DNA from 3 places in the Pseudomonas sp. FW306-02-D09B genome. Region 2 is predicted to be linked to each of the others. Evidence: predicted binding sites of a transcription regulator. Region 2 holds the regulator's gene; each other region holds the start of a gene.
The links. The regulator FliA, encoded in region 2, starts transcription of late flagellar genes. The targets are predictions, from matches to a motif close to CTAAAGTTTNNNNNNNNNNNGCCGNTAA.

Region 1 (3,279 bases), on a different contig from region 2:
ATTTTCGGCAGGCCGAACATACCGGTGATCAGCGCATAGTTGAGCAGGAAGTTGGCCACGGTCCCGATGAGGCTGATGACCATCACCGGTGTCGTCCGGCCGATGGCGCTGGTAAAACCGCGCAGGGCCATGAAGCTCAGGTAGCCGGGTAGGGCGAACGGCAGAATCAACAGGAACTGGCCGGCCGCGTGCACGTTGCTTTCGGTCTGGCCGAACAGCAGCAACACCGGTTTGAGGTTCCACAGCAGCAGGCCCGCCACCAACGCCATCAACCACGCGAGCCAAAGCCCGGCCTGGGTCAGCCGCGCGGCGCCTTCGATGTCGCCGGCACCCTGGCGGATCGCCACCAGCGTACCGACCGCCGCGATCACGCCAATGCAGAAAATCGACACGAACGAATAGCTCGCCGCGCCCAGGCCGCCACCGGCCAACGCCTCCGGGCTGAGCCGGGCCATCATCAAGGTATCGGTGAGGATCATCAGCATGTGCGCCAACTGCGAGGCAATCAGCGGCCCCGCCAGCCGCAGGATGGCCCAGAGTTCGGTACGTGCTGGATGCTGCATGATCATCACGCTCGTTTAGTCAGATAAATCGGGAAGGGTTGATTCTCGGCGCTCGCAAGCGTTTGCACAAAGGGATAAAAACGATTGCTGGCATGACTAAAACTCATGCTGGAGAGTTTCTGATAAGGTTCCGGGGTCGCGCTATAGGAGCTTTCCCAATGTCTCGTCGTCTTCCTCCGTTGTATGCCCTTCGCGCTTTCGAGGCCGCAGCGCGGCACAGTTCGTTTACCCGTGCTGCCGAAGAATTGTCGATCACCCAAAGCGCCGTCAGCCGACATGTGCGTACGCTGGAGGAGCATTTCGCCTGTCGGCTGTTTCAGCGTAGCGGGCGCAATTTGCAACTGACCGAGGCCGCGCGTTTGCTGCTGCCGGGTGTGCGTGAGGGCTTTGGTGCGCTGGAGCGGGCCTGCAATACCTTGCGCGCCGAAGATGACGTCTTACGCATGAAAGCCCCTTCGACCCTGACCATGCGCTGGCTGCTGGCGCGACTCAGTCGCTTTCGGCATTTGCAACCGGGCAACGAGGTGCAACTGACCAGCGCCTGGATGGACGTCGACTCGGTGGACTTCAATCACGAACCGTTCGATTGTGCGGTGTTGTTGAGCAACGGGCATTTTCCACCGGACTGGGAGGCCAGTTACCTGTTCCCTGAACTGCTGATCCCGGTCGGCGCACCGAATCTGTTGAATGATCAACCATGGGATGTCGAGCGGCTGGCCAGTACTGAACTGCTTCACCCGACTCCTGATCGGCGTGACTGGCGCAGTTGGCTGGAGTGTATGGGCCTGTCGGAGCAGGTGTCGCTCAAGGGCGGGCAGGTGTTTGATACGCTGGAGCTGGGGATGATTGCCGCCGCCCGTGGTTACGGGGTGTCGATGGGTGACTTGCTGATGGTGGCCGAAGATGTGGCTCAGGGGCGTTTGAGTTTGCCGTGGCCGACTGCCGTGGCCAGCGGCCTGAATTATTACCTGGTCTGGCCGAAAACCCGCCCCGGCGGTGAACGTTTGCGCCGTCTCAGCGACTTCCTCCAGGGTGAGGTGCAGGCCATGGAATTGCCGGATGTCGAGCGCCTCGGCTGAATCGATGTAGCCACCGCCATGGCAGCCTTGAGCGATATCCTTGTGCATCGCTCAAGTATTTATCTACGCCGCCGAATCCCTGAAAGTGGGACCTTCGTTCTGATAGGTTTCGCGCTTCCCCTATTACTGGATATTTTGCCGAGCCACGCGACGCGATCAGGATGATCCGGCTCCTCGGCCAGGAGCTGTCATGTCTCAACCTCGTGCCCGGATCGCCTCACAATTGGGGCTTGCCCTTGCCGTCATCCTCGCGGTCGTCATCAGTGGCAGCACGGTGTTCGCCCTGCGTTCGCTGGATTCTGCCAACCTCGACACGCGTGAAGAGCATCTGGCCAGTGAGGCGCGGTTGCTGGCCGACCAGTTGAGCACCTTCCACGGCACCCTGCGCGAAAGCACCCAGCGCCTGAGCGGGTTGTTTGAAAAGCGTTTCAGTGGCGGTTTGAGCGTGCACCCGGAGCAGCCGGTGACGGTAGCGGGCGTGCAGACTCCGGGCCTGCATCTAGGCAACGAAGTGTTGAACAACAACTTCGACAAGGTCGATGAGTTCAAGCAAATGACTGCCGGCGTGGCGACGTTGTTCGTGCGCAGTGGCGAGGACTTCATTCGGGTCAGCACCTCGTTGAGCAAGCAGGACGGCACCCGCGCCATCGGCACGCTGCTCGACCATGCGCACCCGGCCTATCAGCGGCTGATGGCGGGCCAGAGCTATGTCGGCCGGGCCTTGCTGTTCGATCGTTCCTACATGACGCAGTACACCCCCGTGAGCGACAGCAGCGGCAAGGTGATCGCGGTGTTGTTCGTGGGTTTCGATTACACCGATGCGCAGAGCGCGCAGTTCGACAACCTCAAACGCTTCCGCATCGGCCAGAGCGGTTCACTGGCGCTGCTCGATGAGCAAAACAAATGGCTGGTGCCGCCGGCCGGCGTGCAGGCGCTGGATCAGGCGACTTCGACCATCGCCGGTTTGGCCAGGACGCCGGGGCGGGGCGCGTTCTGGAGCGACAAGTCCGAAGACTTCTACAGCGTTGCCGTGCCATTCGAGGGCGGGCCATGGTCAGTAGTGGCGAGCATGCCGAAAAGCGAAATCCGCGCAGTGACCTGGAGCATCGGTATCCGCCTGGCCATTGGCAGCTTGCTGGCGATGCTGCTGGCGGTAGGCGCGGCAGTCTGGCTGTTGCGCAGCAAGCTGGCGCCGTTGGGTGATCTGGTGCGGCAGGCTGAAGCCTTGGGTGCGGGTGATCTGAGCGTGCGTTTGAACGTGTCGAGCCATGATGAAATCGGTCAATTGGCGCGCAGCTTCAATCAGATGAGCCAGGCTCTATCGACCATGGTCGAGCACATCCGCAAGGCCTCGGAAGAGGTCAACAGTCGCGCGCAGGCATTATCCGGGTTGTCCGGCGGTGCGTATGAAGGGATGGAACAGCAGTCCGGTGAAATCACCAGCATGGCCGGTGCCGTGGAAGAATTCAGTGCGACCTCGCTGAACATCGCTGACAACATGGGCAACACCGAGCGTCTGGCCCAGGAAAACGCCCAGCAGACGCGGATCGGTCGTACCTCGATGGAAGAAGCTTCTTCGTCCCTTGAGCAGATTGCCAGTGCTCTCAACAGCACGGCGACGGTGATCAACACCCTGG
Region 2 (3,279 bases):
GCGGAACTCTTCGGCACCGACTTCGCGGCGCATGAAACGCCCCCAGTCGGCGCTCAAGGCCTGGGCGTCAGTGCTCAGGCCATTGACCAGCGGAGTACTGTTCTCGACCAGATCCATGGTCCGGTTCGCGGCCGCTTCGGTCAGCTTGACCACATAGGACAGGCGCTCGGTGGCGTCCGTGATCTGTGAGACTTCCTCGGCTTGCGGCATGTTCGGGTCAATCTGAAAATTGACGATCGCGCTGTGCAGCTCGCGAGTGAGCTTGCCCACCTCCCGGTACAGGCCGCGGTCACGGGTCTGATTGAGCTCATGGATCAGTTGCACAGCGTCACCGAACCTGCCCTTTTCAAGGCTTTCGACCAGTTCGTGAGCGTGTTTTTTCAGGGTCGATTCGAAATCGCCCTGTGAAGATTCTCTTTGCTCCATAGCTCCCCCCGTGGCGCAGTGGCTCCGCGCATCAACCGATGCGTTCGAATATTTTTTCGATCTTCTCTTTCAACGCCTGGGCCGTGAAGGGTTTGACCACATAGCCGTTTACACCGGCTTGAGCGGCTTCGATGATCTGCTCGCGCTTGGCTTCGGCAGTGACCATCAGCACCGGCAGGTGCTTGAGCTTTTCATCGGCGCGCACGTGGCGCAGCAAATCGATACCGGTCATGCCAGGCATGTTCCAGTCCGTTACCAGAAAGTCGATGCTCCCGCTGTTGAGGACGGGAATGGCGGTAATACCGTCGTCCGCCTCGACCGTGTTGGTGAACCCAAGGTCACGCAACAGGTTTTTTATGATCCGCCGCATCGTTGAGAAGTCATCAACGATGAGGATTTTCATGTTCTTGTCCAATTCGACCTCCAAGCAGTCTTAAACGCGTTCAGCACCTGAACACGCCATTCAATCAATTCGGCAGAGCACTCGACGACTGTCTGGAGCACAACGGATGAAGACCGGCACAGCGTTACGCCCTGCCTGTTTCGTTCGCAGTGTCCCCACACTGCTGTCAGCGCGCTCGCCACTCCCCCAAACGCCCCCGCAAACGGGCCGCGCACTGGCTGTGTAACTGGCTGACCCGCGATTCACTGACCCCCAGGACCTCACCGATTTCCTTGAGATTCAGCTCTTCGTCGTAGTACAGCGCCAACACCAGTCGCTCACGCTCCGGCAAATTGGCAATCGCATCCGCCAGTGCAGCCTGGAAGCGTTCATCTTCCAGGTCGCGCGACGGTTCGAGATGAGCACTCGCGCCATCCTCGTGCAGCCCTTCATGCTCGCCGTCCTGCAACAGATCGTCGAAGCTGAACAGGCGACTGCCCAAGGTGTCATTCAAAATCCCGTAATAATCGTCGAGACTCAATTGGAGTTCGGCCGCAACCTCGTGATCTTTAGCGTCACGCCCGGTTTTAGCTTCAATTGAGCGAATCGCATCACTCACCATCCGGGTATTGCGGTGTACCGAGCGTGGCGCCCAGTCACCCTTGCGGACTTCATCGAGCATCGCACCACGGATACGGATCCCCGCGTACGTCTCGAAACTCGCACCTTTGCTCGCGTCGTATTTGGTCGACACTTCAAGCAAACCGATCATGCCTGCCTGGATCAGGTCCTCGACCTGAACACTGGCCGGCAAGCGCGCCAACAGGTGATAGGCAATACGTTTTACCAGTGGCGCGTAACGCTCGATCAGTTCGTACTGCGCGTCACGCGCCGACTTCTTGTACAGGTTGTAACCGCTGGCTGTCATAGAACCGGACCCGCAGTTTGCTGCACCAGACGCTCGACGAAAAACTCCAGGTGCCCACGCGGGTTGGCGGGCAACGGCCAGGTATCGACTTTCTGCGCGATGGCCTTGAACGCCAGTGCACATTTGGAGCGAGGAAACGCTTCATACACGGCGCGCTGCTTTTGCACCGCCTTGCGCACGCATTCGTCGTAAGGCACCGCACCGACGTATTGTAAGGCGACGTCGAGGAAGCGATCCGTGACCTTGGTCAACTTGGCGAACAGATTTCGCCCTTCCTGCGGGCTTTGCGCCATGTTGGCCAGCACGCGGAAGCGGTTCATGCCGTAATCGCGGTTGAGCAGCTTGATCAGCGCGTAGGCGTCAGTGATCGACGTCGGCTCATCGCACACCACCAGCAATACTTCCTGGGCTGCGCGAACAAAACTGACGACCGACTCACCAATGCCCGCCGCCGTGTCGATCACCAATACGTCGAGGTTATCGCCGATGTCGCTGAATGCCTGAATCAGGCCAGCATGCTGGGCTGGACTCAGATGAACCATGCTCTGGGTACCGGACGCTGCTGGAACAATGCGAATTCCGCCCGGCCCCTGGAGTAATACATCGCGCAGTTCACAGCGGCCTTCGATGACGTCGGCCAGCGTACGCTTGGGCGTAAGCCCCAGCAGGACGTCAACGTTCGCCAGCCCCAGATCGGCGTCCAGCAGCATGACGCGCCGGCCGAGCTCAGCAAGAGCCAGGGACAAGTTCACTGACACATTAGTCTTCCCGACGCCACCTTTGCCGCCGGTCACTGCGATCACCTGTACGGGATGCATGCTGCCCATGTTCGTTCTTTACCTTGTCTTGCTTAGACGCGGACTACATGACTGGCTGCGCGCTCACTTGTGAACAATGCATGGCAGGCCATCGATGTAGATACAAATCTATTCATTATTACCTCAGCCGACACGCTTGGCCGGGCTGTGGTAGAGGTCAGCGAACATATCAGCCATGGCTTCTTCGCTGGGTTCTTCCTGCATCTGCACGCTAACGGCGCGACTGACCAACTGATGCCGGCGCGGTAAATGTAGATCATCCGGGATCCGTGGCCCGTCGGTCAGATAAGCGACAGGTAATTCGTGGCTGATTGCCAGGCTCAACACCTCGCCCAGGCTCGCTGTTTCATCCAGTTTAGTCAGAATGCAGCCTGCTAGCCCGCACCGCTTGTAACTGTGATAAGCGGCAGTCAGCACCTGCTTTTGGCTGGTAGTGGCCAGCACCAGATAATTCTTCGACTTGATCCCGCGACCGGCCAGGCTTTCCAGCTGCATGCGCAACGCCGGATCACTGGCCTGCAGGCCGGCGGTGTCGATCAACACCACACGCTTGCGCAACAGCGGATCAAGGGCTTGCGCCAGGGACTGGCCCGGGTCGACGTGAGTCACCGAGACATTGAGGATACGCCCCAGAGTCTTGAGCTGTTCCTGAGCCCCAATGCGGAAGCTGTCCATGCTCACCAACGCGATGTTCTGCGCGCCGTACTTGAGCACGTAACGTGCGG
Region 3 (3,279 bases), on a different contig from region 2:
TTTTCGTCCATGCTGATGGTCGTGGCGGCAATTTCCAGCAAGGCGTCAGTGGCACAGTTGAAACCACCGGTTTCAACGTCGACGACAACGGGCAAGTATCCACGGAACCTGGCTGCCATCGGGTGACGTGAACCACCTCCGCCTGAACTTTCCTGTTCGTCGTCGAAATGGTCTTCACTCACGCGTGTTCCTCCAGCAGGCGCCAGCGCAGTTTTTCACCGGCGCGCAGCGGGATGACAGTCAGCTCGCCAAACGGCAGGCTGGTTGGGGCAGTCCATTCTTCGCGGACCAGGGTAATGCGGTCGGTGTTCGCCGGCAGGCCGTAGAAACGCGGGCCGTTGAGGCTGGCGAAGGCTTCGAGCTTGTCCAGCGCATTGCGCTGTTCAAAGGCTTCGGCGTACATCTCGATCGCGGCATAAGCGGTGTAGCAACCGGCACAGCCACACGCGGCTTCTTTGGCGTGTTGGGCGTGCGGAGCCGAGTCCGTGCCCAGGAAGAACTTCTCGCTGCCGCTGGTAGCGGCGTCAAGCAGGGCGACCTGATGCGTATTGCGCTTGAGAATCGGCAAGCAATAGAAGTGCGGACGAATCCCGCCCACCAGCATGTGGTTGCGGTTATACAGCAGGTGGTGAGCGGTGATGGTTGCGCCAACGTTGGCCGAAGCCTCGTTGACGAACTGCACGGCATCGCTGGTGGTGATGTGTTCGAACACCACTTTGAGCGTTGGGAAACGCTCCACGACCCGACGCATGTGCTCGTCGATGAAGATTTTTTCGCGGTCGAAGACATCGACGTCGCCGCGGGTGATTTCACCGTGAATCAACAAGGGCATCCCGACCTCGGCCATGGCCTCGATCGCGGGGAAGATCTTGTCGATACTGGTAACACCGGAGTCCGAGTTGGTGGTCGCGCCAGCCGGATACAGCTTGGCGGCGTGAACGAAACCGCTGGCCTTGGCCTCGCGAATTTCATCGGGTGTAGTCCGGTCGGTCAGGTAGAGCACCATCAGCGGTTCGAAACGGCTGCCGGCCGGGCGCGCAGCGAGAATGCGCTGGCGATAGGCGTCGGCTTCAGCGGCGTTACGCACCGGTGGTACCAGGTTAGGCATGATGATCGCGCGACCAAAGGTGCGCGCGACATCCGCGACAGTATTGGGCAACACAGCACCATCGCGAAGATGAATATGCCAGTCGTCGGGACGCAGCAGGGTCAGGCGGTCGGACATTGGGGATTCCAGGCGGGTCAAACTCAAGGGAATGCTACCGGAAAAGACTCATCCAGGCACTCGCTATCAAGTTTTGCAGCAAGCTTCCGATATGACAAAGGTATGCCGTAATTATATGTATCGGTCTTTTTGTTGTAGAAGCCAGTGGAGCCTCCCGTGCGCCAGCGTTATTTAGCCTTGCTCAGCGTGTTTGCCAGCCTTCCTGCGATGGCGCTCACTTTCCAGACGCGTCTGGAGAGCATCGAGTGGACGGTCGAAGGCGACAAGTTCGAATGTCGCCTGAGCCAGCCGATTACCGATTTCGGTTCGGGCGAGTTCGTGCGGCGCGCAGGCGAGCAGGCCACCTTTCGTCTGAAGGCCTACAACCCGATGATCAGCGGCGGCTCGGCGACGTTGCTGGCCGCCGCTGCGCCTTGGCAGCCGGGGCGCGGCGATATCAATCTGGGGGCGGTCAAGGTTGGCAGCGGTGATGTGCTGTTCAACAGCTCGCAACTCCAGGCCGGACGCCTTATCGGCGGTTTGATGGACGGTCGCAGTCCGCTGATTCGCCATTATTCGCGCGATGGCGGTGTGTCGGAAGTCCGTTTGTTACCGGTCAGCTTCAGCAAGGCCTACGCCGATTATCAGGCGTGTGTCGCCAAGTTGCTGCCGATGAATTACGAGCAGGTTAAGCAGGCTGAGGTTGGTTTTCCGGGCGGTGGTATCGATCTGGACGCGCAGGCCAAGGCCAAGCTGCAGGTTATGCTGAACTTCATGAAGGCCGACCCGACGGTCAATCACATCGAACTCGACGGCCATTCCGATAACAGCGGCAATCGCCTGACCAACCGTGATCTGTCTCGGCGCAGGGCGTTGGCGGTGATGGACTTCTTCAAGGCCAATGGCATTCAGGAATCACAGATCACGATGCGTTTTCACGGCGAACGCTATCCGTTGGCCCCTAACACCAACACCGCCAATCGGGCCAGGAATCGCCGGGTCAACGTTCATCTTGAGCGCGTTGCACCCACCGATAAACCGGCTCCGCAAGTCAGCTCGGCAAGCAGTGCCGCGACGACCTCCTGAACCGGCTGAAATCGTCGCCCGCTCGACATAATCTGTCGCTTCGTCATCATAAGCTGTCGCGCCTCTGTAATTTATCCGCTCGCAGCGGTAGACTTCTCGGCTTTCCGTAGAACCCCGTGGAGTGATGGCATGGCGGACGTAAACAAGGTCGTTCTGGCGTATTCCGGCGGCCTGGACACTTCGGTGATCCTCAAGTGGCTGCAGGATACTTATAACTGTGAAGTGGTGACCTTTACCGCTGACCTGGGTCAGGGTGAAGAGGTCGAGCCGGCCCGCGCCAAGGCACAAGCCATGGGCGTAAAAGAAATCTACATCGACGATCTGCGCGAAGAATTCGTGCGTGATTTCGTTTTCCCGATGTTCCGTGCCAACACCGTTTACGAAGGCGAGTACCTGCTGGGTACTTCCATCGCTCGTCCGTTGATCGCCAAACGCCTGATCGAAATCGCCAACGAAACCGGCGCTGACGCCATTTCCCATGGCGCGACCGGCAAGGGCAACGACCAGGTTCGTTTTGAACTGGGTGCCTACGCACTCAAGCCTGGCGTGAAAGTGATCGCCCCTTGGCGCGAGTGGGACCTGCTGTCCCGCGAGAAGCTGATGGATTATGCGGCGAAGCACGCGATCCCGATCGAACGTCACGGCAAGAAAAAATCCCCGTACTCGATGGACGCCAACCTGCTGCACATCTCCTATGAAGGCGGCGTGCTGGAAGACACCTGGACCGAGCACGAAGAAGATATGTGGCGCTGGACCGTCTCCCCGGAGAACGCTCCTGACAAGCCGCAGTACCTGGAACTGACCTACCGCAACGGCGACATCGTTGCACTGGACGGCGTCGAAATGACTCCGGCTACCGTGCTGGCGACCCTGAACCGTATCGGTGGCGAGCACGGCATCGGCCGTCTGGACATCGTCGAGAACCGTTACGTCGGCATGAAGTCCCGTGGTTGCTACGAAACCCCAGGCGGCACCATCATGCTGCGTGC

Region 1: a site for FliA is predicted at 1,693-1,720, ahead of AC3WK5_RS28795 (methyl-accepting chemotaxis protein). Genes of this name have one in related genera too.
Region 3: a site for FliA is predicted at 1,291-1,318, ahead of AC3WK5_RS09570 (flagellar protein MotY). Genes of this name have one in related genera too.

What each region holds. Positions count from the first base shown of each region.
Region 1 covers NZ_JBYSXY010000034.1:13,692-16,970, reverse strand. The annotation lists gene AC3WK5_RS28805 (NorM family multidrug efflux MATE transporter) at 1-563, opposite strand, end outside; gene AC3WK5_RS28800 (LysR substrate-binding domain-containing protein) at 722-1,642, shown strand; gene AC3WK5_RS28795 (methyl-accepting chemotaxis protein) at 1,833-3,279, shown strand, end outside.
Region 2 covers NZ_JBYSXY010000012.1:109,043-112,321, reverse strand. The annotation lists gene AC3WK5_RS19935 (protein phosphatase CheZ) at 1-426, opposite strand, end outside; gene AC3WK5_RS19930 (chemotaxis response regulator CheY) at 458-829, opposite strand; gene fliA (RNA polymerase sigma factor FliA) at 996-1,736, opposite strand; gene fleN (flagellar synthesis regulator FleN) at 1,733-2,563, opposite strand; gene flhF (flagellar biosynthesis GTPase FlhF) at 2,678-3,279, opposite strand, start outside.
Region 3 covers NZ_JBYSXY010000004.1:225,904-229,182, reverse strand. The annotation lists gene rnt (ribonuclease T) at 1-182, opposite strand, end outside; gene pyrC (dihydroorotase) at 179-1,225, opposite strand; gene AC3WK5_RS09570 (flagellar protein MotY) at 1,382-2,290, shown strand; gene AC3WK5_RS09565 (argininosuccinate synthase) at 2,420-3,279, shown strand, end outside.